Regions from separate parts of the Ancylobacter terrae genome, predicted to be linked through region 4. Evidence: predicted binding sites of a transcription regulator. Region 4 holds the regulator's gene; each other region holds the start of a gene.
The links. Region 4 encodes LexA, which represses DNA repair genes until DNA is damaged. Its sites were predicted from a motif close to TGTTCNNNNTGTGTTCNG; they were not measured.
Positions count from the first base shown of each region.

Region 1: a site for LexA is predicted at 1,472-1,489, ahead of uvrA (excinuclease ABC subunit UvrA). Genes of this name have one in related genera too.
Region 2: a site for LexA is predicted at 5,491-5,508, ahead of ACEUEL_RS21600 (YifB family Mg chelatase-like AAA ATPase). Genes of this name have one in related genera too.
Region 3: a site for LexA is predicted at 2,957-2,974, ahead of ACEUEL_RS04325 (putative DNA modification/repair radical SAM protein). Genes of this name have one in related genera too.

Region 1 is NZ_JBJGXH010000001.1:1,364,861-1,372,005, reverse strand. Features, by position in the region: gene ACEUEL_RS06590 (MarC family protein) at 168-794, shown strand; gene ssb (single-stranded DNA-binding protein) at 798-1,343, opposite strand; gene uvrA (excinuclease ABC subunit UvrA) at 1,713-4,622, shown strand; tRNA gene ACEUEL_RS06575 (tRNA-Arg) at 5,064-5,140, opposite strand; gene ACEUEL_RS06570 (ETC complex I subunit) at 6,678-6,983, opposite strand; tRNA gene ACEUEL_RS06565 (tRNA-Pro) at 7,074-7,145, opposite strand, start outside.
Region 2 is NZ_JBJGXH010000005.1:224,808-231,952, reverse strand. Features, by position in the region: gene ACEUEL_RS21630 (DsbA family protein) at 1-92, shown strand, start outside; gene ACEUEL_RS21625 (PA0069 family radical SAM protein) at 180-1,361, opposite strand; gene ACEUEL_RS21620 (glycosyltransferase) at 1,539-2,123, shown strand; gene ACEUEL_RS21615 (efflux RND transporter periplasmic adaptor subunit) at 2,133-3,017, opposite strand; gene ACEUEL_RS21610 (DUF1656 domain-containing protein) at 3,008-3,235, opposite strand; gene ACEUEL_RS21605 (FUSC family protein) at 3,232-5,361, opposite strand; gene ACEUEL_RS21600 (YifB family Mg chelatase-like AAA ATPase) at 5,568-7,100, shown strand.
Region 3 is NZ_JBJGXH010000001.1:901,524-908,668, forward strand. Features, by position in the region: gene ACEUEL_RS04315 (cupin domain-containing protein) at 1-139, opposite strand, end outside; gene ACEUEL_RS04320 (UdgX family uracil-DNA binding protein) at 209-1,729, opposite strand; gene ACEUEL_RS04325 (putative DNA modification/repair radical SAM protein) at 1,726-2,940, opposite strand; gene carA (glutamine-hydrolyzing carbamoyl-phosphate synthase small subunit) at 3,042-4,235, opposite strand; gene ACEUEL_RS04335 (GatB/YqeY domain-containing protein) at 4,550-5,008, shown strand; gene ACEUEL_RS04340 (AzlC family ABC transporter permease) at 5,036-5,779, shown strand; gene ACEUEL_RS04345 (AzlD family protein) at 5,776-6,084, shown strand; gene ACEUEL_RS04350 (SRPBCC family protein) at 6,088-6,642, opposite strand; gene ACEUEL_RS04355 (ArsR/SmtB family transcription factor) at 6,644-7,042, opposite strand.
Region 4 is NZ_JBJGXH010000001.1:1,809,801-1,816,945, forward strand. Features, by position in the region: gene ACEUEL_RS08670 (CHASE2 domain-containing protein) at 1-1,446, shown strand, start outside; gene ACEUEL_RS08675 (MBL fold metallo-hydrolase) at 1,450-2,313, shown strand; gene lexA (transcriptional repressor LexA) at 2,511-3,206, shown strand; gene ACEUEL_RS08685 (ComEC/Rec2 family competence protein) at 3,200-5,518, opposite strand; gene gltX (glutamate--tRNA ligase) at 6,747-7,145, shown strand, end outside.

The DNA.
Region 1 (7,145 bases), 440 kb from region 4:
GCGCGCGCAACGCCGGGAGAGCCCTTGCGCGGCCCGCTGCGTGCCGCGGCGCACGCGGGGGCAGAGGCTGGCGCGGAGCGCGAATGTGGTCTTTTATTACCCATCCGTCCGGGCGCGATCCGGGGGATGGGCGCCCGCACACGGCGCCCCAATCGGAGCGCAGCTGGATGGACGGCTATTTCGCCTCGGCCTTCGTCACCATGCTGGTGGTGGTTGATCCGGTGGCCCTCGCCCCGATCTTTCTCGCCGCGACGAGCGATCTCTCCAACGCGGAACGGCGGGACGTCGCCTGGCGCTCTTCCGGCATCGCCCTCGCGATCCTGATCGTGTTCGGTGCCGTCGGCGCTCCGCTGCTGTCGGCGTTGGGCATCACCCTGCCGGCCTTCCGCATCGCGGGCGGCATATTGCTCTTCTTCATCTCGTTCGAGATGGTGTTCGCGCGGCGCACGGAGCGCAAGCCCGAGGTCGCGGAAATCGACGCACGTGAGCAGCACTTGCGCAGCCTCGCCGTCTTTCCCCTCGCCATCCCCCTGATGGCCGGCCCCGGCGCCATCACCGCCATGCTGCTGCTGGCAGGCGACGCGCGCGGCGACCCGATCAAGCTTGCCGGCCTGTTCATCATCACGATGGCCGTCGTCGCGAGCTGCCTCGCCGTCTACCTCGCCGCGGACCGGATGAACCGGCTTCTGGGCGTCACGGGAAACGCCATCCTGTCGCGCCTGCTGGGCATCGTGCTGGCCGCCCTCGCTGTCCAGTTCGTGGTCGACGGCATCCGTGCGGCGTTCCCCACGTAACGCTCAGAACGGGATATCGTCGTCGAGGTCGCCGCTGCCGCCGCCGAAGCGGCTCCCCCCTCCGGCGGCGCTGCCGCCGCCGGCCGGCGCCGGCCGCCGCTCGGCGGGAGCCGAGCGCCCGCCCCCGCCGAAGCCTCCCCCCGACCCGAAATCGCCGGACCCGGCGCTGTAATCCTCGCCGCCCGACTCGGAACCGCCGCGCCCGTCCAGAAGGGTGAGCTCGCCGCGGAAGCGCTGCAGCACCACCTCGGTCGAATAGCGCTCCTGCCCCGACTGGTCCTGCCACTTGCGGGTCTGGAGCTGCCCCTCCACATAGACCTTCGAACCCTTGCGCAGATACTGCTCGGCGACCCGGGCGAGGTTCTCGTTGAAGATCACCACGCTGTGCCACTCGGTCTTCTCGCGACGCTCGCCCGAGCCCTTGTCGCGCCAGCTTTCCGAGGTCGCAATGCGCAGATTGACGACCGGCTCGCCCGAACCGAGCCGCCGCACCTCGGGATCGCGCCCGAGATTGCCGATCAGGATCACCTTGTTGACGCTGCCTGCCATCTCGTTCTCCCCATCGCGCGCAATCACCGGCCGTTCGGCCGCGCACCTTAAACGGCCGCGACCGCGACCGAGAGGCCGGCCAGCGCCTTATCCACACTCTTGCCACCACGTATGGCCAGCCTGAAAAATGTTCTTGTTATGTTCGTAACATTAAGGCTAGCCTGGCGCAAGGGACGGATGACGGGTGCATCGGCCGACACTATGTTGGAGAATGGCGATGGGCGGTTTCGGCATGTCGGCGTGGCGCGCGCGGGGCCTTCCGTTGCCGCCATCCGGGCTTTTCATCCGCACAAGCCGCCCTTCTTTATGTGAAACCTGCCGCCGACCCCCGATACGGCATCGCCGTCGGGACGCGGCTGTGAGACCGTCATGACCGATCGCGTGGACAAACCGCGTCGCGATGCGCGCACCATTTCCGTCCGGGGTGCGCGCGAGCACAATCTGAAGAACGTCGATCTGGAGATCCCGCGCGACAGTCTCGTGGTCTTCACCGGCCTGTCGGGCTCCGGCAAATCCTCGCTCGCCTTCGACACCATCTATGCCGAGGGCCAGCGCCGCTATGTCGAGAGCCTCTCGGCCTATGCCCGCCAGTTTCTCGAGATGATGCACAAGCCCGATGTCGACCAGATCGACGGGCTCTCGCCGGCCATCTCGATCGAGCAGAAGACCACGTCGAAGAATCCGCGCTCGACGGTCGGCACGGTCACCGAGATCTACGACTATATGCGCCTGCTGTGGGCGCGTGTCGGCGTGCCCTATTCGCCCGCGACCGGCCTGCCGATCGAAAGCCAGACCGTCAGCCAGATGGTCGACCGCGTCCTCGCCCTGCCGGAGAAGACGCGCCTTTTCCTGCTGGCGCCGGTGGTGCGCGGGCGCAAGGGCGAATACCGCAAGGAACTGGCGGAGTTCCAGAAAAAGGGCTTCCAGCGGGTCCGGATCGACGGCGCCTATCACGAGATCGCCGACGCGCCCGCGCTCGACAAGAAGCTGAAGCACGACATCGACGTGGTGGTCGACCGGCTGGTGGTGCGTGCCGACATCGCCGGCCGGCTGGCGGACAGCTTCGAGACGGCGCTGGGCCTCGCCGACGGCATCGCGGTGGTCGAGTTCGCCGACGAGAAGGACGCGGACGGCGCCCCGCGCCGCGTCATCTTTTCCGAGAAGTTCGCGTGCCCGGTCTCCGGCTTCACCATTCCCGAGATCGAGCCGCGGCTGTTCTCCTTCAACAATCCGTTCGGCGCCTGCCCGGTCTGCGACGGGCTCGGCCATGAGAGCAAGATCGATCCCGACCTCGTCGTGCCGGACAAGGCGCGCAGCCTGAAGCAGGGCGCCATCGCGCCCTGGGCGAAATCCTCCTCGCCCTATTACGGCCAGACGCTCGACGCCCTCGCCCGCCATTACGGCTTCAAGCTGACGACGCCATGGGAGCAGCTTACAGAGAAGGCGCGCGCGGTGATCCTGCACGGGTCCGGCGCCGAGACGGTCCGCTTCGTCTATGACGACGGCATGCGGGCCTATGAGACCAGCAAGACCTTCGAGGGCATCGTCACCAATCTGGAGCGCCGCTGGCGCGAGACGGAAAGCGACTGGGCGCGCGAGGAGATCGGCAAGTATTTCTCCGCCGTTCCCTGCGCGGCCTGCCACGGCTTCCGGCTGAAGCCCGAAGCCCTCGCGGTCAAGATCGCGGGCTCTCACATCGGCGAGGCGGCACAGCTCTCGGTCCGCCACGCGCTGGCCTGGTTCGAGCAGCTGCCCGGCCAGCTCACCGCCAAGCAGAACGAGATCGCCGTCCGGATTCTCAAGGAGATACGCGAACGTCTTGCGTTCCTGCTGGATGTCGGCCTCGACTATCTCACCCTCGCGCGCGCCTCGGGAACGCTGTCGGGCGGCGAGAGCCAGCGCATCCGGCTCGCCAGCCAGATCGGCTCGGGCCTCAGCGGGGTGCTCTATGTGCTGGACGAGCCCTCGATCGGCCTGCACCAGCGCGATAACGAACGCCTGCTCGGCACGCTGAAGCGGCTGCGCGATCTCGGCAACACGGTGCTGGTGGTCGAGCACGACGAGGATGCCATCCTCGCGGCCGACCATGTGGTCGATGTCGGGCCGGGCGCGGGTATCCATGGCGGCAGCATCGTCGCGCAGGGCACGCCGGCGCAGATTCTCGCCGACCCGGCCTCCCTCACCGGCAAGTATCTCACCGGCGAGCTCGGCGTTCCCGTGCCCAAGCGCCGCAAGCCCAACGCCAAGCGCATGCTGCGCGTGGTCAATGCGCGCGGCAACAACCTCAAGAACGTCACCGCCTCGATCCCGCTCGGGTTGTTCACCGCGGTCACCGGCGTCTCGGGAGGGGGGAAGTCGACCCTGCTGATCGACACGCTCTACAAGGCGGTGGCGCGCCGGCTCAACGGCGCCTCCGAACCCCCGGCGCCCCATGACGGGATCGAGGGGCTCGAGCATCTCGACAAGGTCATCGATATCGACCAGTCGCCGATCGGCCGCACGCCGCGCTCGAACCCGGCGACCTATACCGGCGCCTTCACCCCCATCCGCGAGTGGTTCTCCGGCCTGCCGGAGGCCAAGGCGCGCGGCTACGGGCCGGGGCGCTTCTCCTTCAACGTCAAGGGCGGGCGCTGCGAGGCCTGCCAGGGCGACGGCGTCATCAAGATCGAGATGCACTTCCTGCCGGACGTCTACGTCACCTGCGACGTCTGCAAGGGCAAGCGCTACAACCGCGAAACGCTGGAGGTCACCTTCAAGGAGAAATCGATCGCCGACGTGCTCGACATGACGGTCGACGAGGGCGCCGACTTCTTCAAGGCGGTGCCGAGCGTGCGGGAGAAGCTGGAGACGCTCTCGCGCGTCGGCCTCGGCTATATCCATGTCGGGCAGCAGGCCAATACGCTGTCGGGCGGCGAGGCGCAGCGGGTGAAGCTCTCCAAGGAGCTGTCCAAGCGCGCCACCGGCCGCACGCTCTACATCCTCGACGAACCGACCACCGGGCTGCACTTCCACGATGTCGCCAAGCTGCTGGAAGTGCTGCACGAACTGGTCGAGCAGGGCAATACGGTGGTGGTGATCGAGCACAATCTGGAGGTGATCAAGACCGCCGACTGGGTGATCGACCTTGGCCCGGAGGGCGGCGATGGCGGCGGCGAGATCGTCGCCGTGGGCCCGCCCGAGGTGATCGCGAAGGAGAAGCGCTCGCATACCGGCCGTTTCCTCGCCGAAGTGCTGGCGCGGCGTCCGCTCAAGACGCGGAGCAGCGAAGCGGCGGAGTAGCGTCGCGGACAGCGGCGGACGGAGCGCCAGCCACGCGCCGAACCGTCGCAAATGTGCGGTCCCGATGTGTCGGCGGGGCCTGGCAGGGGCGTCGGGGCGATCCCCGGCGGATCGTGCGGCGAGGCGTTGATGGGGCGCAGGCGCGCCGATTCGGTGGGCGGCGGGGCGCGAGGCAGGAGCCGTCGGGGCCTCTCACGTCCGAACGTGGAGAGCCTCTCGCACGCAGGCGGGGAGAGCCCTTCACGTCCGAAGGGAAAAGGCGCACACCGGACCTGCTCCGGCGTGCGGCCGTTCACGCGCCGAAGCGCGGCCTCGGACACGCGCCAGGCGCCGGCTATCGGTCCTGGTCGCCCATACCGAACGGGTCGTCGTCGACGGGTTCGATCGCGCCGCAATACCTCGACGAGGCGGACGGTCCACCGCTCGCACTGCCGGCTCTGCTGGCGACCCCGCCTGGGCTCGAACCAGGGACCTGCCGCTTAGAAGGCGGCTGCTCTATCCAGCTGAGCTACGGGGCCTTCCGCCCTGCCTACACCGACGTGCCGTGAGTGGGCAACAGCTTGGCGGGAGGAGGACGGTTCGGCCGCCGGAAGGACCACGGCTCGACGGTCCTTCGACAGCCGGGAGCAGGGTCATGACGAGAGCGCGCCGCACCACATGAGGCAGGCTGTCGGCGGCTTTCACGCGACGCAGGCGTAGCCGCGCCACGAGGTCGGCGAGGCGTGATAGCCGGAAGTCGTCGCGATGTCCTAGCTGCCGGCGTGAGATAGGGTCGCGTGCTGGCCGCCTTCAGCATTCTCAGAGCCGGACCGTGGCGGGCGGGAGGTCAGCGCGACCTCGGCCGCTTGCGGCATCAGCCAATTTCGATGTCCAAGCGACCAGGAGCCGCAGATATCGGCAAGGCGACACGTGATGTGGCGCGCGCGACATGCGCCGCTCGCGCCAGGATCACCGGCCCCCGTCGCATGGCGCGCAAGAGCGTCCCTGTGCGGGGCAACGTCCTGGCGCTCAGGGCAGCTCGGCATGCTGTGGCGCGCGCGTACGCACCACAGCATGCCGGCCCTCCGGACGGCTTTATGCGTGCCCTGACCTGAGTTGGCAGCGGTACCGCGCAATCCACCCGATCGCGCGACGACCGCCGCGGATACGACATCGCCACCCGCAGACCGGAGTCCCATCCGGATAGGAAAACCGTGTAGAGCCGATCACCGGCGCTGCTGGGGAGCGAAGGGCGCGAGGCGGCCCATCCAGGTGTGAATGGCGGGGCCAATCAGCCACATGGGCGCGCTTTCCAATCCGCCGGCTCATCCGGATGACGGCGCGTGAGCCCCGAGGCGATGGAGCCGGGGGCCTTAAGCCGGCGCGCAGCTCGAGCCGGCTCCGTCACCGCTGTGCGTCGCCGTCTCCCGCTAAGAGTGGCGGCGCGGACAGGTGCAGACCGACGGAATGAAGGAGATCAATGTAGATTCGTGGCGGGGCCGATCAGCCCCTTGGGTGTGACTCCCAATCGCCGGCTCATCCACCCGCCGGACGGCGGCACAGCGAGACCGGGGCGATGGATCCGGAGGCTGTGAGCCGGCGCGTGGCTCGAGCCGGCACCGCCACCGCCGTGTTGCGCCGTCTCTCGCGCAGAGCTGCCGCGCGAACAGGTGCAGAGCGACGGAATGAAGGAGATCCAGATGTAGATCCGTGGCGGGGCTGATCAGCCCCTTGGGTACGCCTCCGATCCGCCGGCTCATCCACCCGCCGGACGGCGGCGCGCGAGCCCCGGGGGCAACGAACCCGCAGGCCTTAATCCGGCGCGCGGCCGCGCCGGCACCGCCACCACTATGTTGCGCCGTCTCTCGCACAGAGCTGCCGCGCGACGAGGTGCGGAACGACGTGATGGAAGCAGATCCGATCGGTGGCAACGTCCGGCCGCATCGGCCGTCATAGGTGCGCCTGTTTCCGCGTCGGGCACGGCTCAGGCGATGAACCGGACTGCCGCCGGCGACGGAGAAGCGCCAGCAGCGGTCCGTTCAACCGCCTCCGCAAGGCGGTCGAGGCCGCGCGCGGTCAGTGGGTCCACTGCCCCACGCGGCGGAAGCTGAAATTGTCGGCATAGGAAATGCGGCGGCGCGCCGGTTCCTGCGGCTCCGCGATCTGGTAGGCGATGCCGTGGCGCTCGGCATAAGCCACGGCCTCTTCCTTGCTGTCGAAGCGCAGCCGCACCTGGCTCTTCATGTCGGCGGAGCTGGTGTAGCCCATCAGCGGCTCGACCTCGCGCGCCTTTTCGGGTTCGTAGTCGAGCACCCAGAGCTTGGTCCGGGCCGTTCCCGACTGCATCGCCGTCCGTGCCGGCTTGTAGATCCGCGCCACCATCGCCCCGTCCTCCGTCAACCCGCTTCGCCGGCCGGGCGCATGCGCCCCTCGGGCACGATCACGGCCGGTCACGCTCCTCCCGGCAGCGGCTGGTCGGGGCAGCAGGATTCGAACCTGCGACCTGAAGTACCCAAAACTTCCGCGCTACCGGACTGCGCTATG
Region 2 (7,145 bases), on a different contig from region 4:
CCACCTTCTTCATCAACGGCAAGAAGGTGCAGGGCGCGCTGAGCCCCGAGGACCTCGACAAGGAACTCGCGCCGCTGCTCGGCTCGAACTGAGCGCGGCCGCGACGGCCTGGCCGCAGCGGCGAGGGGAGTTCAGGCCGGGCGGCTCGCGCTGCCCCGCTCCGCCCGCCTGCGCGCGGGTCAGCGTCCCTCCTCGCCGAACAGCGACAATTGCGTGCCGGCGGCGGCCGGGCGGCGGAAATGCCGGGTGGTCAGCCGGTTCTGCCGCCGGTTGAGGCCCAGCCGCTCCACCGCGATCTCGAAGCGGCGGCCGATGGTCCAGGCATAGGGTCCCGAACCCTTCATGCGCTGGCCGAAGGTGGAATCATATTCCTTGCCGCCGTGCAGCTCGCGCACCAGCGACAGCACGTGGCGGTAGCGGTCGGGGTAGTGGGCGAGCAGCCATTCCTTGAACAGGTCGCGGATCTCGAGCGGCAGCCTCAGCATCACATAGCCGGCCTCGGACACGCCCGCCGCCGCCGCGGCATCGAGGATGCGCTCGATCTCCGCATCGGTCACCACCGGGATGACGGGGGCCACCAGCACCGCCGTCGGCACGCCGGCCTCGGAGAGGCGGCGCAGCGTGTCGATGCGCCGCATCGGCGTCGCCGCGCGCGGCTCCATCCGGCGGGCGAGGCCTGCATCGAGCGACGTCACCGAGAGCGCCACCTTGACGAGGCCGCGTTCGGCCATCGGCGCGAGGATGTCGAGATCGCGCAGGATCAGCGACGACTTGGTGACGATGCCGACCGGATGGCCGAAATCGCGCAGCACCTCCAGGATCCGCCGGGTCAGCCGCCATTCCCGCTCGATCGGCTGATAGGAATCCGTGTTGATGCCGAGCGCGATGGTGCGCGGCTCGTAGCCCGGACGGGCGAGTTCGCGCGCCAGCAGCTCGGGCGCGTCCGGCTTGGCGAAGAGCCGGGTCTCGAAATCGAGGCCGGCGGACAGGCCCTGATAGGCATGGGTCGGTCGCGCGAAGCAATAGACGCAACCATGCTCGCAGCCCCGATAGGGATTGATCGACCGGTCAAAGCCGACATCGGGCGATTCGTTGCGGTTGATGATGGTGCGGGCGCGCTCGGGCGTCACCGTGGTGCGGAACGGCGGCAGATCGTCGAGGCTCTGCCAGCCATCGTCGAACGCCTCCCGCGCGCGCGGCTCGAAGCGGCCGGCGGCATTGGACAGGGTTCCCCGGCCGCGGCGGCGCTCCGCATCGATGGCCGGCGCGGGAATCGCGTCGGGCTCCGGCGGCGGGGCGGCCCGCTCCTCGGCAAGGCGGCCGAGAATGCGGGCGGCGCGCGGCCGCTTCGCCGGGATCATAACGGGAGGGCTTTCGTCGGATCGGACTCGCATGGCCGCAAACTAGCCAATCGTCCGGAACATAGCAAGAACATCGGCCACGGTTTCCGGTTCCGCCTGTACGCCCGAGCCGGCGTGCTGTAGGCAGCACAAGGCTTTGCGGGCGGCTTGCCATCGCCATGGGAGGGGAAGGCAGGCGTGATTTCGGTCGTGATCCCCACCCATGGCCAGGAGGGTCGGCTGATACCGACGCTGGCCGCGCTGGTGCCGGGCGCCGCCGCCGGCATCGTCCGCGAGGTGCTGCTGGTCGACAGCGGCGCGCATGAATCCGTCGCCGAGATCGCCGATGCCGCCGGCTGCGAGTATCTGCACGGTCCATCCGACCCCGGGGCCCGGCTACGGCAGGGCGCGGCGGCGGCGCGGGCGGCCTGGCTGATGTTTCTCGAGCCGAGCGGGGTGCTGCAGGAGGGCTGGCCGCGCGACGTCCGGGCCTTCATCGATCAGGCCGAGCGCAGCGGCGCGACGGACCGCCGGGCTGCCACGTTCCGCATGGCGCTGGACGGCTTCGGCGTGCGCCCCCGGCTGCGCGAGGCGGCCGCGGTGGCCCGCCATGCCCTCACCGGACGGCCGCGCCCCGAGCAGGGGCTCATCATCCATCGCCGCCTCTACGACGCGCTGGGCGGGCATGGCGCGGGGGCGCAGGCCGGGCGGCGGCTGTTCGCGCGGATCGGACGGGGACGGCTGCTGCTGCTGCGTTCGCAGATGCTGTTGCCGGACGCCTGAGAGCGCCGGTCAGCGCGGCGAGGACGTGTCCGGCCGCACCACCACCGTCGCCGACATGCCGGCGGCGAGCGCCACGTCGTCGGGCACCGGGCCCAGCGCAATGCGCACGGGAATGCGCTGCGCCAGCCGGATCCACTCGAAATTCGGGTCGACGGCGGCGAGCAGGCTGCCGCCGGCCGCGGTCGGATCGGCGATGGCGCGGCTCAGGCCCTGCACCGTGCCCTGCAGCACCCGCCCGCCGGCCATCAGCTTGATATCGGCGGCATCGCCGACCCGGATGGCGGGCAGCTTGGTCTCCATGAAATAGGCATAGACATAGAAGGAATCACGGTCGACCAGCGCCACCACGCCCTTGCCGACGGTGGCGTAGTCGCCGACCGTGGCGGTGAGGTTGGTGACGAAGCCGTTCACCGGCGCGCGCACCGAACTGCGCTCGAGATTGAGCCGGGCGGTGGCGAGCTCGGCCTCCGCCAATTGCCGGGCGGCCGCGGTTTCCGCCGCCTTGGTCCGCGAGGTTTCCGCGGTGACCGCCGAGATCGCGCTGGAATCCTGCGCCATCACCGTGGCGTCGCGATCGGCGTTGTCCTGCGCGAGTTTCAGCGCCTGCCGGATCTGGTCGAGATTCGCCTCGGCCTGCTGCACCGCGATGGCGAAGCGCTGCTGGTCGATGACGAACAGCACGTCGCCCTTCTTCACCGCCTGATTGTCGACGACGTTGATCGCGCTGACGAGGCCCGAGACGTCGGGAGCGACATCGACCACGTTCGCCAGAACCCGCGCGTCCCGGGTCCAGGGCGCGAGCGTGTAGAAGTCCCACAGCCGCCAGCCGACCAGCACGGCCGCGGCGACGGCAACGAGCGTGAGGCCGACCCGCACCGGCGCGTTCAAAGCCATCCGCGTCCCCCGACGAAGATGACGCCCCCGACGAGGAGCACATAGAGCGCCAGATCGAACAGCGCCCGGTGCCACACGAACCGGTCGAGGTTCCACCGGCGCATGATCCAGCGCAGCGCGATGTAGGGCATCAGCGCCGCCAGCGCCCAGAGAAGGATCGGCGGCAGGTAGAATCCGAAGAACGGCAGGCTGTGCAGGACGGCAACATTCGCGGTCACGGATCACCTTCCCCCGGTCCGCGCGTCAGGAAGGCGCGGTCGATATCGAAGCGGTCGAACAGATAGCGCAACGAGGCGCCCGCGTGCAGGACGGCGCGCGCCGCGCCGGCATCGCTACCCTGCCACAGCACGGCGAGATCCGCGCGCGCGGCCGCCACCAGCGCCTGAGCGTCGCGCGCCGCGGCAGCGCGGTCGCCGCCCATATGCTCGATGGCGGTCGCGAAGGCGGTCAGGAAGGCATCGAGACGCCCTGCCAGCGCGGGGGGTGTCTGCCGATCGCGGCGGGCAGAGGCGAGCCGCCCGATCTCGACCGCCGCCGAGGCGACGCTCAGCGTGCCCGCGAAGAAGACGCTGTCGCCCTCCCGATCGAGCGCGAGGCGCGGCAGCAGCGTCTGCAGCATCCCGACGATCATCCGCCCGGCGACACGGCCACCGAGTTCGCCGCGCGCCACGGCGGGAATGATCCGGCGGAAGGTGCGCTCCCACATGAGGTCGCGCCGCATCCGCGAGGTGATGGGAAAGACGGCGAGGATGGCGAGACAGATCAGCATGCCGAAGACCATCGCCACTGCCGCGTTCACGAAGACGAACTCGTTCGTGGCCGGCGTGTTGCTGGCCCCGATCTGGGCGATGACGAAACCGCCGAACGCGATCCCGGCCCAGGCCTGGGAGGGCGTTCCCGCCATCAGCCCCGCGGGAATGAGCACCAAAAGCAGCACCACCGCCAGCGCCGCGAAACCCTCGAGCGAGGGCAGCACGAGGATCATCAGGACATAGGACATGACCGTGCCGAGCAGCGACCACAGCAGGAAGCTGCGTGCCGCCGGGCCCGGATCGTCCTGATTGACGGCGAAGAACAGCATCGTCGCGCCGCCCGTCACCGCGGTCAGGCCCGCCGTCCACCCCGTCGCGAGCCAGATCGCGCTGAGGACGGCGAGCGCAAGTGCCGAGCGGGCCGCGTTCAGCGTTGCCTCGCGGCGGCTGCCGCCCAGCCCTTCGCCGGATCGCCGCCGCCGGGCCGAGCCCCCTGGCCGCAGCGTCGCGGCCTCGGCGACGATCACCATCGAGAGTTCATGCAGCAGGCTGTCCGCCCGGCGCAGGATCAGCAGGCCGTTCGCCAGCGGCTCGAACGGCACCGAGCGCGGCGCCCCCGCCAGCCGCTCGGCGGCCGCGGTGAGGCCGGCCCGCGCCGCGAAGAGCTCCTGCCGGACGCGGCGCGGGTCGCCGAAGGCGTCGGGATCGGCGGCGATCGTCTCGAGCCGCGCCGCCGTGGCCGCCAGCGCCGGCTCGACCTCCGCCATCACCCGGCGGCCAGCGCCCTCCTCGAAATCCCCCAGCCGGACATACAGGCCGCGCGCGATCGACAGCACGTAGAGGAACTCGCGCACCGTGCGGGCGAGCGCGGGTCCATCGGCACGCATTTCCGGCGCCTCGAACAGCGTGTAGGAGCGCAGCGCGTCGAACGAGACGACCTGCGTCACCATCCGGGCGCGCATCTCCGCGAAGGCGGCCGGTGGCGTCGCACGGCGGAGCGCCGTCGCGCCATAGGCCGACAGACCGGCGAACAGGCCGGCCAGTGCCTCGCGGAGCGAGTCGCCGGCGAATCGCGGCCAGACCAGCGTCGAGGCGGCGGTGACGCAGGCGATGCCGAGGAGGATCGCGGCGATCCGGTCGGCGGCGATCGTCCAGGCGTTCAACGGATCGGACGCGCCCTCATAGGCGACGAGCAGCGCGGTGTAGCCCATCAGCAGCACGCCATAGGCGGTGTAGTTCCGCAGCCGCGCGCCGACGTAGAAGCTCGCGCCGACGACGAGGGCGGTCGCCGCCACCAGCAATTCCGCCGCCTGCGAGAACAGCGCCACCAGCACGAGCCCCAGCGCGCCGCCCGCCAGCGTGCCGGCGGCGCGCCAGGCGCCCTTCGCGACGGCGGCGCCGACCGTGGGCTGGGCCAGCAGGTAGACCGTCAGCGTCGCCCATTGCGGATCGTCGAGTTCCAGCCAGAACGCGATCGCCAGCGCCGCCAGGGCGGCAAGGGCGGTCCGCAGCGAGAAGACGAGGTTGCGCCAGCCGAGATCGATGCCCGGCCGGGCGGCCGCCAGACTCCGCGGCATATCGGCGACGCTCATGGCGGCCCTTGTCCCATCGCGTTCCCTGCCACCGTCGGGCGCCGGCCGCCGCCGCAGGGTGCCGGAGCGCCGCCGCCGGCGCAACGCCGGTCCTTTACGGCGCGGCGGCGGTCGCCGGCCACCTGGGTTTGTTCTCATATTGTTCTTGACGCGCGGGAGGTCCTGCGCTTAGCTCGAACGGTAGCGGGGGACTGGCGGGCAGAGCGATGATCCAGCGCGTGGCGACGGTGGCATTCGAGGGGGTCGAGGCGCGCGCCGTCGATGTCCAGATCCAGGTCGCGCCCGGCCTGCCGGCGTTCAATCTGGTCGGCCTGGCCGACAAGGCGGTGACGGAGGCGAAGGAGCGGGTCCGCGCCGCCCTGATCGCCTCGGGCCTGGCCCTTCCGGCCAAGCGCATCACCGTCAATCTCGCCCCGGCCGACCTGCCCAAGGAGGGCAGCCATTACGACCTGCCGATCGCGCTCGGGCTGATGGCGGCGATCGGCGCGCTGCCGGCCGATGCGCTGGACGGCTATGTCGTGCTCGGCGAGCTGGCGCTCGACGGGCGGCTCGCCGCCGTGGCCGGGGTGCTGCCGGCGGCGATCGCCGCCAATGGCCGCGGCTTCGGCCTCATCTGCCCGGCCGAGTGCGGTTCGGAAGCGGCGTGGGCGAGCCCGGACATCGCCATCCTCGCGCCGCTGTCGCTGATCCAGCTGGTCAACCATTTCGCCGGCCGGCAGAGCCTGTCGCGTCCCGATCCGCGGCTCGCTCCCGACGCGGTGCAGCGCGCCGACCTCGCCGACGTCAAGGGCCAGGAGACGGCCAAGCGTGCGCTCGAGGTGGCCGCTGCCGGGGGGCACAATCTCCTCTTCGTCGGCCCGCCCGGCGCCGGCAAGTCGATGCTGGCCCAGCGGCTGCCCTCGATCCTGCCGCCGCTCGCCCCGGCCGAACTGCTCGAAGTCGCGATGGTCGCCTCGGTGGCGGGCAGCCTCCAGGGCGGCGCGCTGACCAATCGCCGCCCCTTCCGCGCCCCGCATCATTCCGCCAGCATGGCGGCGATGGTGGGCGGCGGGGTGCGGGCGCGGCCCGGCGAAGTGTCGCTCGCCCATCACGGCGTGCTGTTCCTCGACGAGCTGCCGGAGTTCAATCCGGCGGTGCTGGATTCGCTGCGCCAGCCGCTGGAGGCCGGCGAGGCGGTGATCGCCCGGGCCAACCACCGCGTCACCTACCCCGCCCGGTTCCAGCTGGTGGCGGCGATGAATCCGTGCCGCTGCGGCCATGCCGGCGAGCCGGGCCGCACCTGCCGGCGCGGTCCGCGCTGCGCCGCCGACTATCAAGCGCGCCTGTCCGGGCCCTTTCTCGACCGCATCGATCTCAATCTCGAGGTCCCCGCCGTCACGGCCGGCGACCTCATTCGCCCGGCCCCTGCCGAGAGCAGCGCCAGCGTGGCCTTGCGGGTGGCGCAGGCGCGGCGTGTGCAGGCGGAGCGCTTCGCCGCGCTCGACCGGCCGGACCTCGCCACCAATGCGCAGGCCGGCGGCCCGCTGCTGGAGCGCATCGCCTCGCCCGATCGCGCCGGCCAGGCCCTCCTCGCCGACGCCGCCCGGCTGGTCAGCCTGTCGGCACGAGGTTACCACCGGGTCCTGCGCGTGGCCCGCACGCTTGCCGATCTCGCGGGGGCGGAGAGCGTCGGCCGCGCGCATCTCGCCGAAGCCCTCGCCTATCGGTCCAGTATCGAGCGCACCAGCGCGGCGGCCTGACGCGCCGCACGGGGAAGCCCCGCGCGGGTCCCGGCGCGCCGTCAC
Region 3 (7,145 bases), 910 kb from region 4:
CCCAGCCATTCGCGTTCACCCGACGCTCGATATTGCCCGCCTCGGCCGGAAAGGCGGCGCGGTAGATCAGGACAGGGAAGGCGGGGTGGTTCGGCACACCCCCGGAGGGAGCGAACCGGAGGGTGTGCGGTTCGATCATCGGCTCGTCTCTGTCTGTTCCCGACGGGGAAATACAGAGACGGCGTGGCGGTTCCGCGCTCGCTCCCGATCAGCTCGCGACCATCTCCCGCGCCTGCCGCAGGTCCGACACAAATGCCTTGAAGCCTTCCTCCCGGGCCGCAGGGTCCGGCAGCCGCAACAGGAACGAGGGATGCACCGTGACGAAGCCGGCATGACGGCCGAGGGGCCGCGGGCCGCGTTCCCGCGTCACCGCCAGCGCCTCGCCGGAGAGCGCCAGCGCCGCCGTGCCGCCGAGGGCGACGACGAGGCGCGGGCGCACAAAGCCGAGTTCGGCCTCCAGCCACCAGCGATAATGCTTCACCTCGCCGGTGGTCGGCTTCTGGTGCAGGCGGCGCTTGCCGCGCTGGACGAACTTGAAGTGCTTGACGGCATTGGTGAGGTAGAGCCGGTCGCGCTCCAGCCCGGCTTCCGCCAGCGCCTTCATCAAGAGTTGCCCGGCCGGGCCGACGAAGGGGCGGCCCTCGATGTCCTCCTGATCACCGGGCTGCTCGCCCACCAGCGCCAGATCGGCGCCCATCGGCCCCTCGCCGAGCACCGCACGGGTGCCGCCGGGCACGAAGGAGGGCGTGTCGCGGATCAGCCGGTTCAGGTCGTCCAGCGATGCGGGGGCCTGCTCGCTCATCGCTTCCACCGCCTTTCTCGGATCGCGCTTGCGCGGAACGCTCGCCTCGCGGGCGATCATGTCCTCAACGCGCGCGGCTGCCGATCGGACGAGGCCGGGGATAAGCTGCGCCTCCGGCAGGTTCGGCCAGTATTTCTTCGGCATTTCGGTACGCATCATCACTGGGTTGGTGCGCGCCGGGTTGAAGGCGCTGGCATAGTAGGCGAGCCAGCCCTCCTCGAAGCCGTCGCCCTCCGGCAGACGAGGGCGTCCGGCGGGCGGGCCGAACATCAGCGTCTGCCCATCCCAGCCGACCGTGCCGACCGGGGTAAGGATGGCCCAGTCCATGCCGGGAAAGCGGGTGCGGAAGAAGGGTGCGGCCGCCTCGACGATGAAATGCTCCGGCTCGAACCAGGCGAGGAAGCGCTCGCGCCCGCTCTCGCTCCCCAGCGCGCGAAAGCGCACGAACGCGTGCATCTTGTGGATGTCGCGCCGGACCGACTTCGCCATGAGCGAGAGCCGATGCACCAGCGGGTCGGCGGGATTGTCGATGAGCCGCCGCTCGCCGTTCAGTACCCGCCAGACCAGCGTATAGAGCCTGCCGAAACGCTCGGGATCGCGATGGCAGAGCACGAGATCGACCAGTTCGCCCACCGCGCGCGGCAAGGCGAGGGCAGGGGCATCGGACGGTACGCCGGGGCGGTCCGTCGCCGCCCCGACATCGGTGCGGGGCGGGAGCCCGGCGAAGAGGTCGCCGGCCGTGGCGTCCGCCCGCTCGGCCGTTTCCCGCATGCGCCAGCCGATATCGGCTGGCGGCACACCGTCGGCGACGAGGCGGCGCACGGCGCGCCGAAAGCCCGCGTGGTCCGCACCGTAGCCCAGCGCGATGATTTCGCTCCCCGACCGCTGGCCGCTCGCTCCCGGCTCAGCCCGGGGTGCCGCGCTCACGCGAACAGTTCCAGCTGCCGCGCCGGTGGCGCGAGGCGTTCGCGCAGGTCCGCCCGGTCGGTCAGCTTGAGCGGATGGTGGTCGGCGGTGATGAGGAAGGCCTGGGCACGCCTCACGCCGGTGCTGAGGCGGCCGATATCGTCCAGCGTCAGCCGGGTCTGGCGGCGCGCGCGCAGGATACGATCCACCGCCCGGGCGCCGAGGCCCGGGACGCGCAGCAGGATTTCGCGGTCGGCGGCGTTGACGTCCACCGGGAAGCGTTCGCGATGCTTCAGCGCCCAGGCGAGCTTGGGGTCGATGTCGAGGTCGAGCATGCCCCCCGCGCCTCCGGCGGCGATCTCGTCGACGCGGAAGCCGTAATAGCGCAGCAGCCAGTCGGCCTGGTACAGCCGGTTCTCGCGGCGCAGCGGTGCTGCCTTGACGGGGAGCACGCGGCTCGCTTCGGGGATGGGGCTGAACGCGGAATAGTAGACGCGCTTCAACCCGAATCCGCCATACAGCCCCTCACTGGTCCGCAGCACCGCCTCGTCGGTGGTGTCGTCGGCGCCGATGATCATCTGCGTCGACTGCCCGGCAGGGGCGAAGCGGCGCTTTTCCGCGCGCGCCTCGACGATGCGTTCCTGCATCTGGCCCATGGCGGCCTTGATGCCGAGGGCGTCCTTCTCCGGCGCCAGCGATTTCAGGCTGATGTCGGAGGCGAGTTCGATATTGACGGAGAGCCGATCCGCCCACAGCCCGGCCTGCTCGATCAGCCAGGGGCTGGCCTCGGGGATGGCCTTGAGGTGGATGTAGCCGGCGAAGCCATGATCCCGGCGCAGCGTGCGCGCGACCCGCATCATCTGCTCCATGGTGTGGTCGGGCGAGCGGATGATGCCGGAGGAGAGGAACAGACCCTCGATATAGTTGCGCTTGTAGAAACCGAGGGTGATGCGCACGACCTCGTCGACCGAGAGGCGCGCGCGCGCCACGTTCGAGGAGCGGCGGTTGATGCAATAGGCGCAGTCGAACAGGCAGTAGTTCGTCAGCAGGATCTTGAGGAGCGACACGCAGCGCCCGTCCGGCGTGTAGGAATGGCAGATGCCCGCTCCCGTGGTCGAGCCGATGCCGTTGCTCGCAGCCTTGCGCCCGCGCGCTCCGGACGAGGCGCAGGAGGCGTCGTATTTCGCGGCGTCGGCGAGGATGCCGAGTTTGGCACGCAGGGCGTCATCCATCGGGAGGCTCCTTCTGCGTTCACTTTATGTTCTAAGTCAAATCGGTCAACCCCCGCCGGGTAAGGTGCCCGGCCGCGAGGGCCGGGCAGGAGAGACGATGTTCAGGCCGCCTGCTTGGTCCGGGCGATGAGTTCGACGAAGCGATCGAACAGGTAGTGGCTGTCCTGCGGTCCGGGGCTGGCCTCAGGATGATACTGCACCGAGAACACCGGCTTGTCGGTCAGCTGGATGCCCGCGTTGGAGCCGTCGAACAGCGAGACATGCGTCTCCTGGGCCGTCGCCGGCAGGCTGTCGCGATCGACCGCGAAGCCGTGGTTCATCGAGGTGATCTCGACCTTGCCGGTGGTCTTGTCCTGCACCGGATGGTTCGCGCCGTGGTGGCCCTGGTGCATCTTCATCGTGCGCCCGCCGACCGCGAGGCCGATCATCTGGTGGCCGAGGCAGATGCCGAAGGTCGGCACGCCCTTGTCGATGATCTCGCGGATCACCGGTACGGCATATTCACCGGTAGCGGCCGGATCCCCCGGGCCGTTGGAGAGGAACACGCCGTCGGGCTGGAGCGCGAGGATCTCCTCGGCCGAGGTGGTGGCGGGCACGACGGTGACCTTGCAGCCGGCGCGGGCGAGCAGGCGTAGGATGTTGCGCTTGATGCCGTAGTCGACGGCGACCACGTTCCAGGCGGGCGCGACCTGCCGGCCATAGCCCTCTGGCCAGCTCCACGGCGTCTCGTCCCAGGTGAAGCGCTGGGCGCTGGTCACCATCGGCACGAGGTCCATGCCGACGAGGCCGGGCCACCGGGCGGCTTCCTGCTTCAGCGCCTCGATGTCGAACGTGCCGTCCGGGGCATGGGCGATCACCGCGTTGGGCATGCCCTTGTCGCGGATCAGCGCGGTGAGCGCGCGGGTGTCGATGCCGGAGATGGCGATGATGCCGCGCGCCTTCAGCCAGGCGTCGAGATGACGGGTGGCGCGGTAGTTCGAGGGATCGGTGATCGCCGAGTGCAGCACCATGCCGCGCACGCCGGAGGCGCCGGCCATCGAGACGGTCTCGACGTCCTCCTCGTTGGTGCCGACATTGCCGATGTGGGGGAAGGTGAAGGTGATGATCTGCCCGGCATAGGAGGGATCGGTGAGGATCTCCTGGTAGCCGGTCATCGCCGTGTTGAAGCACACCTCGCCGACCGCATGGCCGACGGCGCCGAGGCCGAAGCCTTCGAAGACGGTGCCGTCCGCCAGTACGAGGAGCGCGGTGGGGGCGGGCTCGGCCCACACATTGTCCGATGCGTTGCCGCTCATGGTCCTCAATATCCCTCTTCGCTCGCGCCGAAGCCGCGCGCCGACCGGCCCGCCCGTTGCCGGACCGACCCTCGCCACGCCGCTTGTTCCCGAGCCGCTGGTGCCCTAATTAGTCGTTCGCCGTGCCGGACGCCAGCGCTTAAGCCGCGCAGGAGGGCTGCATCGAACGCCGGAGCCCCGGGATCGGGCGCGCCGGCCGGATGCGGCAGGGCCCCGGGATCGGGTGGCCGGACACGGGCGATCGGGGAATCATCGCGGGAAGGCCGCCGGGCAGGGTGCCGGGCCCTGCCGCCGACATGTATGAAGAGGCTGACGTGCTCCGCGACGTGATCAATACCTCCCTCAAGGAATCGATGAAGGCGCAGGACAAGGTGCGCCTCGGGACGCTGCGCCTCATCAATGCCGCCATCAAGGATCGCGACATCGACGCGCGCGGCCATGGCCGCGACCCGCTCTCGGACGACGAGGTGCTGGGGCTGCTGACCAAGATGATCAAGCAGCGCGACGAATCGGCCCGCATCTACGAGGAAGCCGGCCGCGCCGACCTCGCGGCGCAGGAGCGCGACGAGATTGCGGTGATCAGCGGCTTCCTGCCCAAGCAGATGACCGAGGCGGAAGCGCATGCGGCGGTGGCGGCGGTGATCGCGGAGATCGGCGCGCACGGGCTGAAGGACATGGGCCGCACCATGGCCGTGCTCAAGGAGCGCTATACCGGCGTGATGGACTTCGCCAGGGCGAGCGGTGCCGTCAAGGCGCTGCTGACGGCCGGCTGAGGGCGGGCGGCGGGCAGGATCACGCGCGTGGACCATCCGTCGACGCCAGCGCCCGCCGGCTCCGGGGCGCCGCTGGCCGCCAATGTCTTCACCCGCGCCGGCGTCGCCCGCGGCATGCGCGCCATGTTGCCGGTGGTGGTGCCGGTCTTCATCTTCGGCGTGGCCTTCACCATTACCGCCCGCACCGCCGGCATGCAGGGCTGGGAAGTGCTGGCGATGAGCGCCTCGGTGTTTGCCGGCGCCTCGCAATTCGCCGTGCTCGACCTGTGGCACTCGCCGGTGCCCTGGGTGCCGCTACTGCTCGCGACCTTCGCGGTGAATGCGCGGCACCTGCTGCTCGGCGCCTCGCTCTATCCCTGGTGCCGCTCGCTGCCGCCCGGCCAGCTCTACGGCGCCATGACGGTGCTGAGCGATCCGAACTGGGCGGCGACGGTGGTCGCGCAGGCGCGCGGCGAGCGCGACCTCGGCCATCTCTTCGGCGGCGGCGTGATGCTGTGGCTGGTCTGGATGGCGGGCACTACGGCCGGGCTCGCCGCCGGTCATCTCGACCTCGCCGACGTCAAGCGTTTCGGCCTCGATGCCGTGTTCATCTGCTTCTTCGCCTGCACGCTGGTCGGCCTGCGGCGCGGGCGTGTCGATGACCTGCCCTGGCTGGTCGCGGGCGGGGCGGCGCTCGCGGCGATGTGGTGGCTGCCGGCGAACTGGCACGTTCTGGTCGGCGGTCTCGCCGGTGGGGTCGCGGGTCTCGTTCAGTGGGAACTCAAGCGGTGAATCCGACCGACGCGGTTCTCGCCATCGTCGCCATGGCCCTCGTCACCTATCTCACCCGCGCCGGCGGGATCTGGGTGATGGGGTTCATGCCGATGTCGAGCCGGGTGGAGGCGTTCCTGCGCTACCTCGCCGGGTCGGTTCTGGTGGCGCTGGTGGTGCCGGCGGCGGTGCGCGGGGGAACGGCGGCGATGCTCGCGGTCGGCACGGCGGCAGTCGCGATGGCGGTGACGCGCAAGACGCTGCTGTCGATCGCCCTCGGGGTCGCCGCCGCCGCCCTGCTGCGGGCGGGCGGCGGCGACTTCTAGAAATCAGGGCGCTGGTGCCGCTTCCGGCGGCAGGCGGGCGTCATACTCGCCGTGCAGGCGATCGATGTTCGCCCAGAAGGGTCGGCCGTCCCGGCCGTTCAGCCAATCCTCCAGCAGGCCGAGATGGGCGTGCCAGCCGCTCGCCACCAGCAGCATGCCGCTGCGTTCGGCGAGCCGCTCATGGGTGATCGTGAGGAGCACAGCGGTACCCTTGGAGGCGAGATCGAACGTCACCTCCGAATGGGGCTTGCCGGCATCGCCCCAGGTGAAGGCCAGCCTCTTCGGCGGGTCGCAGGCGGTGACGGTTCCGTTCAGGCGCATCTCGCCGTCGAACTGGCGGAGCCGCTCGGGGACGGGATCGTGGCCGGCGCAAAGTTGGCCATTGCGGAAGACGAGTTCGACCTTGCCGCCGACCTTCAGCTCCATCGGGCCGGCGGCGAGCCACAGGGCGCGCTTTTCCGGATCGGTGAGATAGGCCCAGACCCGATCGATGGGTCCGGGCAGGGTGCGCTCGAGGCGCAGCGTGCCCGGGCTCTGGACGGTCGCGTAGTCATCCATTTCATTTTCCTCCCTGTTCGTTGCCGGACTGCGGGTCGGTGCCGGCATTGTCGCCAGCCTCCTGCGATTGCGCGTCTTCCCGGCGCAGCAGCGCCTCGAGGGCATCGAGGCGGCCGCTCCAGAAGCGCTCGTAGTCGGCCAGCCAGCCATGCGCCTGCCCCAGCGGGGCGGCTTCGAGCCGGCAGATATGGGTGCGCCCGCGTATGGTGCGGCTCACCAGCCCGGCGCGCTCCAGCGCCTTGAGATGCTTCGAGGCGGCGGCGAGCGACATGCGGAAGGGCTCCGCGAGTTCGCTCACCGTGCGCTCGCGGGCCGCGAGCCGGCCGAGCATGGCCCGGCGGGTCGGGTCGGCGAGGGCGTGGAAGACGTCGTCGAGCGGGGATGCGATATGCTCAACCATGTGGTTTAATATGATCGCCTCGGCAAGAAGAGTCAACCGATCGGTTGAATGTTTTCGCGCGCTTCCCGCGCCGCGCCCCGGCGGGACTTGTCCACATCGCGTG
Region 4 (7,145 bases):
ACCGGCATATCCGCCGTGCGCATCGGCGCCATCGAGACGCCCACCGACCGGTTCGGCGACGTGCGCATCCGCGTCGGCGGCACCGAGCCGCGGCGCTTCCTGCCGGCCTGGAAACTGTTCAGCGGCGAGCTTCCCGCCGACGAGATCGCCGGCCGCATCATCCTGGTCGGCAGCAGCGCCGCCGGCCTGCTCGACCTGCGCGCGACGCCGATCGACGCCTCGGTCGCCGGCGTCGAGGTGCAGGCGCAGACCATCGAGCATCTCGTGACCAATGCCCGCCTCGCGCGCCCGGACTGGGCGACCGGGGCGGAGATCGTGGTCGCCGCCCTGCTCGGGCTGCTCATCGCGCTGGTGCTGCCCTCCGCCGGGGCGTTCGGCGGCGCGCTCATCGGCGGCATCGTCGTCGCGGCGCTGTGCGCGGCGAGCTGGTGGGCGTTCCGCGAAGGCCATGTGCTGCTCGATCCGGTCGGGCCGGGCCTCGCGGCCTCCGCCGTCTATCTCGCCGGCACCATCCAGCTCTACAGCGCCGAGCAGCGGCAGAAGCGCTGGGTGCGTGATGCGTTCGGCCGCTTCGTGTCGCCGGCGGTGATCGAGCAGCTCGCCACCGACCCGGGGCGGCTGGTGCTCGGCGGCGAGATCCGCACCCTCACCGTCATGTTCAGCGACGTGCGCAGCTTCACCTCCATCTCGGAGCGGATGGACGCGCAGGCGCTTACACGTTTCATGAACCGTTATCTGTCACCCATGACGGACATCGTTCTCGAGCGTCGCGGCACCCTCGACAAATATATCGGCGACGCCATCATGGCCTTCTGGAATGCGCCCCTCGACGATCGCGACCACGCCCGACACGCCACCGGCGCCGCGCTCGCGATGCTGGGGGAACTCGAGGTGCTGAACGCGACGCTGCGCCGGGAAGCCGCGGCGATCGGCGAGACCGCGATCGAGGTGCGGATCGGCATCGGGCTCGCCACCGGCGACTGCTGCGTCGGCAATTTCGGCTCGGTCAAGCGCTTCGACTATTCGGCGCTGGGCGACACGGTCAACCTCGCCTCGCGGCTCGAGGGCGCCACCAAGTTCTACGGCGTGGTGCTGCTGGCCACCGACGCCACCCACGACCTCGCCCCGGATCTCGCCTGGCTCGAGGTCGACACCACCCGCGTCAAGGGACGCAGCCAGCCGGTCCGCATCTTCACGCTGGTCGGCGATGCCGCCTTCGCCGCGACACCCGCCTATCGCGACCTCGCGGAGGCGCATGGGGCGATGCTCGGGGCCTACCGCGCGGCCCGTTTCGAGGAGGCCGCCGCTTCCGCGGAGCGCGCGCACGCGCTGGCGCCCGGGAGCATCGGGAAGCTCTACGACGTCTATCACGAGCGCTGCCGGGCGCAGGCCGGCAGGCCCGCCGACGCGGCGTGGGACTATGTCACTACCCTGCTGGAGAAATGATACGTGACGCGCAAGGTGGACGATGCCGCGCTCAGCGTGACGTTCTGGGGCGTTCGGGGCTCGACGGCGACGCCGGGACGGGGGACGCTGGCCTATGGCGGCAACACGACCTGCCTCGAGATCCGCGCCGGCGACCGGCGGGTCATCCTCGATGCCGGCAGCGGCATCATCGGGCTGGGCGCCGCGCTGGCCGGCGACCCGCCGCAGCCGATCCACATCGTGCTCAGCCACCTGCACCACGACCATATCGAGGGGCTGTTCTTCTTCGCGCCGCTGTTCCGCCCCCGCACGGAGATCATCCTCTATTGCGGCAATCTCGACGGCGCGAGCGCCGAGGTGCCGCTGCGCCGCTACTACAGCCCGCCGCTGTTCCCGCTGCGCTTCGAGGATGTGCCCGCCAGCGTGCGCTATGTCGGCTTCCGCGCCGGCGAGACGCTGGATATCGGCGGCATGCCGGTCCGCACCCACCCGCTGCGCCACCCCGGCGGCGCGACGGGCTACCGCTTCGATCATGCCGGCCGCTCGGTGGCGGTGCTCACCGACCACGAGCATGCCGGCGAGGCGCCCGAACCCGATCTCGTCGCGTTCACGCGGGGATGCGACCTCATCGCCTATGACGCCACCTTCGACGACGCCGACTATGCCGGCCATCGCGGCTGGGGCCATTCCACCCCCAGCATGGGCGCGGCGCTCGCCGAGGCGGCCGGCGCGGGCGGGCTCGCCTGCATCCACCACGCGCCGCAATATGACGACGCCCGGCTCGACCGCATGGAGGCGGCGCTGAGGGAGCGGCTGCCGACCGGCTTCTTCGCCCGCGAAGGCGCCAGCGTCGGCTTCTCCCCGCGCAGCGCGCGCCGCAAGCCGTGAGCCGTGAGCCGTGAGCCGGCGCGGGCCGGACCCGAGGCCGGTGGAGGCGCGTCGAGAGCCGTCGGCTCACGGCGCGACCCGCCCGTCATCGTCCAGGGTTGACCGTAACCCGATCTTTACCATTGCGGAACACAAAAGGAACGTATACCTTTTGTTCGCAGTTTGTTTTCAATGCTTCAGGAGCGGTCGGGATCGCCATGCTCACGCGCAAACAATATGAGCTCCTGCGCTTCATCAACGAGCGGCTTCAGGAGAGCGGGGTGCCGCCCTCCTTCGAGGAGATGAAGGACGCTCTGGACCTTCGCTCGAAGTCGGGCATCCACCGCCTGATCACGGCGCTGGAGGAGCGCGGGTTCATCCGCCGCCTGCCGAACCGGGCGCGGGCGCTCGAGGTGGTTCGCCTCCCCGAGGCCACTCACCCGCCGGCACGCCCGGCGAAATCCTTCGCGCCGAGCGTGATCGAGGGCAATCTCGGCCGCGCCCGCCCGCCGGCGGACGAGCATGCCGACGCCCCGGTGACGGTGCCGGTGATGGGGCGCATCGCGGCGGGCACGCCGATCTCGGCGATCCAGTCGCGCAGCCACACCATCGCCATGCCGGCCGACATGCTCACCGGCGGCGAACACTACGCGCTCGAGGTGCGCGGCGATTCGATGGTCGAGGCCGGCATTCTCGACGGCGACATGGCGCTGATCCGCCGCTGCGAGACCGCCGATACCGGCGACATCGTGGTGGCGCTGATCGACGACGAGGAAGCCACCCTCAAGCGCCTGCGCAAGAAGGGCGCCTCGGTGGCGCTGGAGGCCGCCAACCCGGCCTATGAGACGCGCATCTTCGGCCCCGATCGCGTGCGCATCCAGGGGCGGCTGGTCGGCCTGTTCCGGCGCTACTGACCCTCCGGCGGCGGCAGGGCAAAACCCTCCGGCGTGGCACGCGGATCAGACGGGACGCTGCTCGCCGCGACAGCCGGCGTCGCAGGAGCTTCGGGCGGCGGGGTCGCCCGCGGCAACCAGGGCCGCTCGCTCCCCGGGGGTCGGGCCCATTCGAGGCGATAGCCCTCTCCCGCGGTGAAGAGGGCCGCGGCATTCGGCGCGGTGTCGCGGGTGCGGATTACCCGGGCTGCGCAATCCCGTGGCGGCTCGAAGCGGGTGACGAGGATGGTCGCGAGACGGCAGTCGTCCGCCAGCGCGTCCCGCGATCGCGGCAGGCCCACCACGCCGGGCGTGCCGGTCACCGTGCAGCCGGTGCGGTCGCAGCGGACGGCGGGGTCGGCACCCGGCGCAGACGGCGCGCGACCTTGCGCGGTCGGCGCGGAGCGTTCGCCGTTCGCCGCGCGCCATTGCTCGAGGGCGAAGCGGTTGGCCGGAGCGCCGTCGGCCCGGCTACCGACCACTGACAGGCTGCCGTCCGACTGCCGCACGGCGATCGTCTGGCCCTGCGGATCGATGAGCACAGCGGGGCGCGGGGCCAGCCCGGCGACGACGAGGGCGGCGGCGAGACAGAGCGGAGCCAGCACGATCAGCCGCGTGCGCAGCAGGCAGACGCCGATCAGCGCGAGGCTCGCCAGCCCCAGCGCCGCCATCGGAAACGCCGCGATCGAGCGGTCCGCGCCGGGCATCGCGGCGACGCGATCCGACACCGCCAGCATGCCGTCAATGCCCCATCCCATCACCCGCCAGGCCGGCCCGTCGAAGCCGAACGGGATCAGGATGGTCCCGAGCAGGCCGAATGGCATGACTAGCAGGGAGATCAGCGGCATGGCGACGAGATTGGACACGACGCCGAGCGGCGCCATGCGCTGGAAATGGAACGCCGCATAGGGCGCCGTCGCCAGCCCGGCGACCAGCGAGGTGAGGATCGAGGCGGCGATGATCGCCACGAGCCGGCCGCCGGGCACCTGCGCGAGGCGAGCGGCGAGCCGGCGCGGCGCGAGACGGCCCGGCCCTCCCGACCGCGTCGGTCCGCCCGGCGACGCACCGCGGGGCAACGCACCGTCGGCCCCGTCCGGGCGCAGCCGTTCATAGGCGGCGACCAGAGCGAGGGTGGCGGCGAAGGACATCTGCGTCCCCGGCTCGAAAATCGCCGCCGGGCTGAGGGCGAGCACCCCGAGCGCCGCCACCGCGAGGCTGCGGACGGTGAGCGCGGAGCGGCCGATCAGGACGCCGGCGAGCACGATCAGCGTCATCACATAGGAGCGCAGCGTCGGCACCTCGGCTCCCGAGAGCAGCAGGTAGAAGCTCGCCCCGGCGAGCGCCGGCACCGCCGCCATAGCCTTGACCGGATAGCGCAGCGCCATCCCGGGCACGGCGGCCAGCAGCGCGCGCACCGCGACGAACAACGTCATCGCCACCAGCGCCATGTGCAGGCCGGAGATCGACAGCACATGGCTGAGGCCGGACACCCGCATCGATTCCTCGACGCTCTCCGATACCGCATCCCGCGAGCCGGCGACCAGCGCCTCGGCAACCGCGGCGGCGTCGCCCGACAGCACCGCCCGGATGCGCCGCCCGATATCGGCGCGCAGGTCCTCGAACAGGCGGGCGATCCGCAGCCGCCACGGCACCGGCCCCGGTGCGGGCGCCTCCTGCAGCCGCCCGAGCGCGAAGCCGGTGGCGCCGATGCCCTCGAACCACGCCGCCCGGCCGAAATCATAGCCCCCCGGATAGGCCGGCCCCGGCGGCGGCCCGAGAGTGGCCCGCACCCGCACATGTTCCCCGATGCGCGGCAGCGGCCCGGAGGTGACCGACACGCGCACCCGGACCGGCCGGCTCGCCGGATCGGTCCGGCCGAGATCGGTGACGCGCAGCACCACCCGGGCTCCGCGCGGACGCCGCTCGGCCTGCTCGACGAAGCCGGCGACCTCGGTGGCGACGAGCTGCCGCTCGAGCACCGGATGGGCCATCGCGGCGACCTGCGCCGTCGCGACGGCGAAGCCGCCCGCCAGCGTCGCGAGGCCGGCGAGGAGATGGAACGCCAGCGGCCGGGCCCGGGCCCGAAAGGTCGCCACCGCGAAAGCGAGGCACAGCGCGATGGACGCCGTCAGCGAGGGTTCGTGCGCGGCGCTGAAATAGAGGGCGATGCCGGCGCCGAACGCGACCGGCAGCCAGAGAAAGGCCCGCCGGTCGGCAAGTTCCCGCTCGACATCGCGGGCAAGCGCGGCGAGAAGGCCGGCGATCCGCTCCCGCAGGCGCCGGCCTCCCGCCATCGGCCCCGCCCACGGCGCCGGCCGCCGGCCGGCACCCAATACCTGCGCCCCGGCGCGCCCCCCGCGCCGGCGCCCCGGCCCGGCGCCGTCCGGCGGCACGTCCGGCCCCGGCACCATCGCGAAGCGGCTGGAGGAAACGCTGCCATTCGAAGGGCCCGCCTCGGGCGTTGCCAGGGGCGCCGGTGCGGCTTGAGGAGCAGGAGGGTCCTGCGTGTCAGCCGCGGCGTGAGGGTCAGGCGCGACAGGCAGACCTAACGGAGCCGGTTTGCCCGGCGAATTACGATCGCCCGGCGGAGAACCGGGCTCGTGCCCGGCGCCCGGGGCCCCCGACGGAATGTTCGCCTCCGTCGCAACGACCGAGCGTCGGAGGGCGACATCTCCCGTCGACGAGCGTTCGCCGGGCGGCGCAAGGGGCGCCGGTGAGCGTTGAGCGACAGAAGCGTCCTGAGGATCAGGTGCGGAATTGAGGTCGGGCTCGGCGTGGAGGTCAGGTGCGATGGGGAAATCGGGCGGCACCAGGGGCGCCAGTGCTGCCGGAAGATCGGGGTCTCTCAGCGGATCAGGCGCGGTATGGCGATCAGACTCGATAGGGAGCCCCGGCGGAGCCGGTTCGCCCGGCGAATTACGGTCGCCCGGCGGAGAACCGGGCTCGTGCCCCGCGCCCGGGGTCTCGACGGGCGCGGGCGGCCGTGAGGCGCTAGGCACGTCCGACCCCGGCGCCGGCGCGAAACGCCCGAGAGGAACCCGCCCCGTCGAAGGGCCCGCCTCGGGCGTTGCCAGGGGCGCCGGCGCCACCGGTAGATCCGGATCTTCCTGAGGATCAGGAGCGGCATGGCGGTCAGGCGCGATGGGCAGCCCCGGCGGAGCCCGATCGACCAGAGGAGCCGGCTCGCCCGGCGGAGCATGTTCGCCCGGCGGAGAACCGGGCTCGTGCCCGGCGCCCGCAGTCTCCGGTGCAGCGGGCGGCCATGAGGGGTGGGCCGTGGGGGGCGACTGGCCGGTCGCGGAGGGCGACGGCGGGCGGGTCGCCGGCGGCGGATCGCCCGGCTCCTCGCCGTCCCGCCGGCCGCCCGGCCCGTTGTCGTCCCGCCCCGCCATGCGCGCCGCCCGCACCCCAACCGGCACCGCCGCATTTTCCCCCGCGGCGCGGCTATGCTACACGCACCGCTCCGCGCCGCCATTCCGTTCGCATCCGTTCGGCCGCCCGGCCGCAAGAGACACCGAATCGATGTCCGAAACCGTCGTCACCCGCTTCGCCCCCTCGCCCACCGGCTTCCTGCACATCGGGGGCGCGCGGACCGCGCTGTTCAACTGGCTCTATGCCCGCGCCAAGGGCGGGCGGATGCTGCTGCGGATCGAGGATACCGACCGCCAACGCTCCACCGAGGCGGCGATCGAGGCCATCCTCGACGGGCTGAACTGGCTCGGCATCGACTGGTCGGGCGACGTCGTCTACCAGTTCGCGCGCGCCGCGCGCCACCGCGAGGCGGTGGAGCAGATGCTGGCCAAGGGCCACGCCTATCGCTGCTACGCCACGGCCGAGGAGCTCGAGGAGATGCGCGAGAGCGCGCGCCGCGAGGGCCGGCCGCCGCGCTATGACGGGCGCTGGCGCGACCGCGATCCCGGC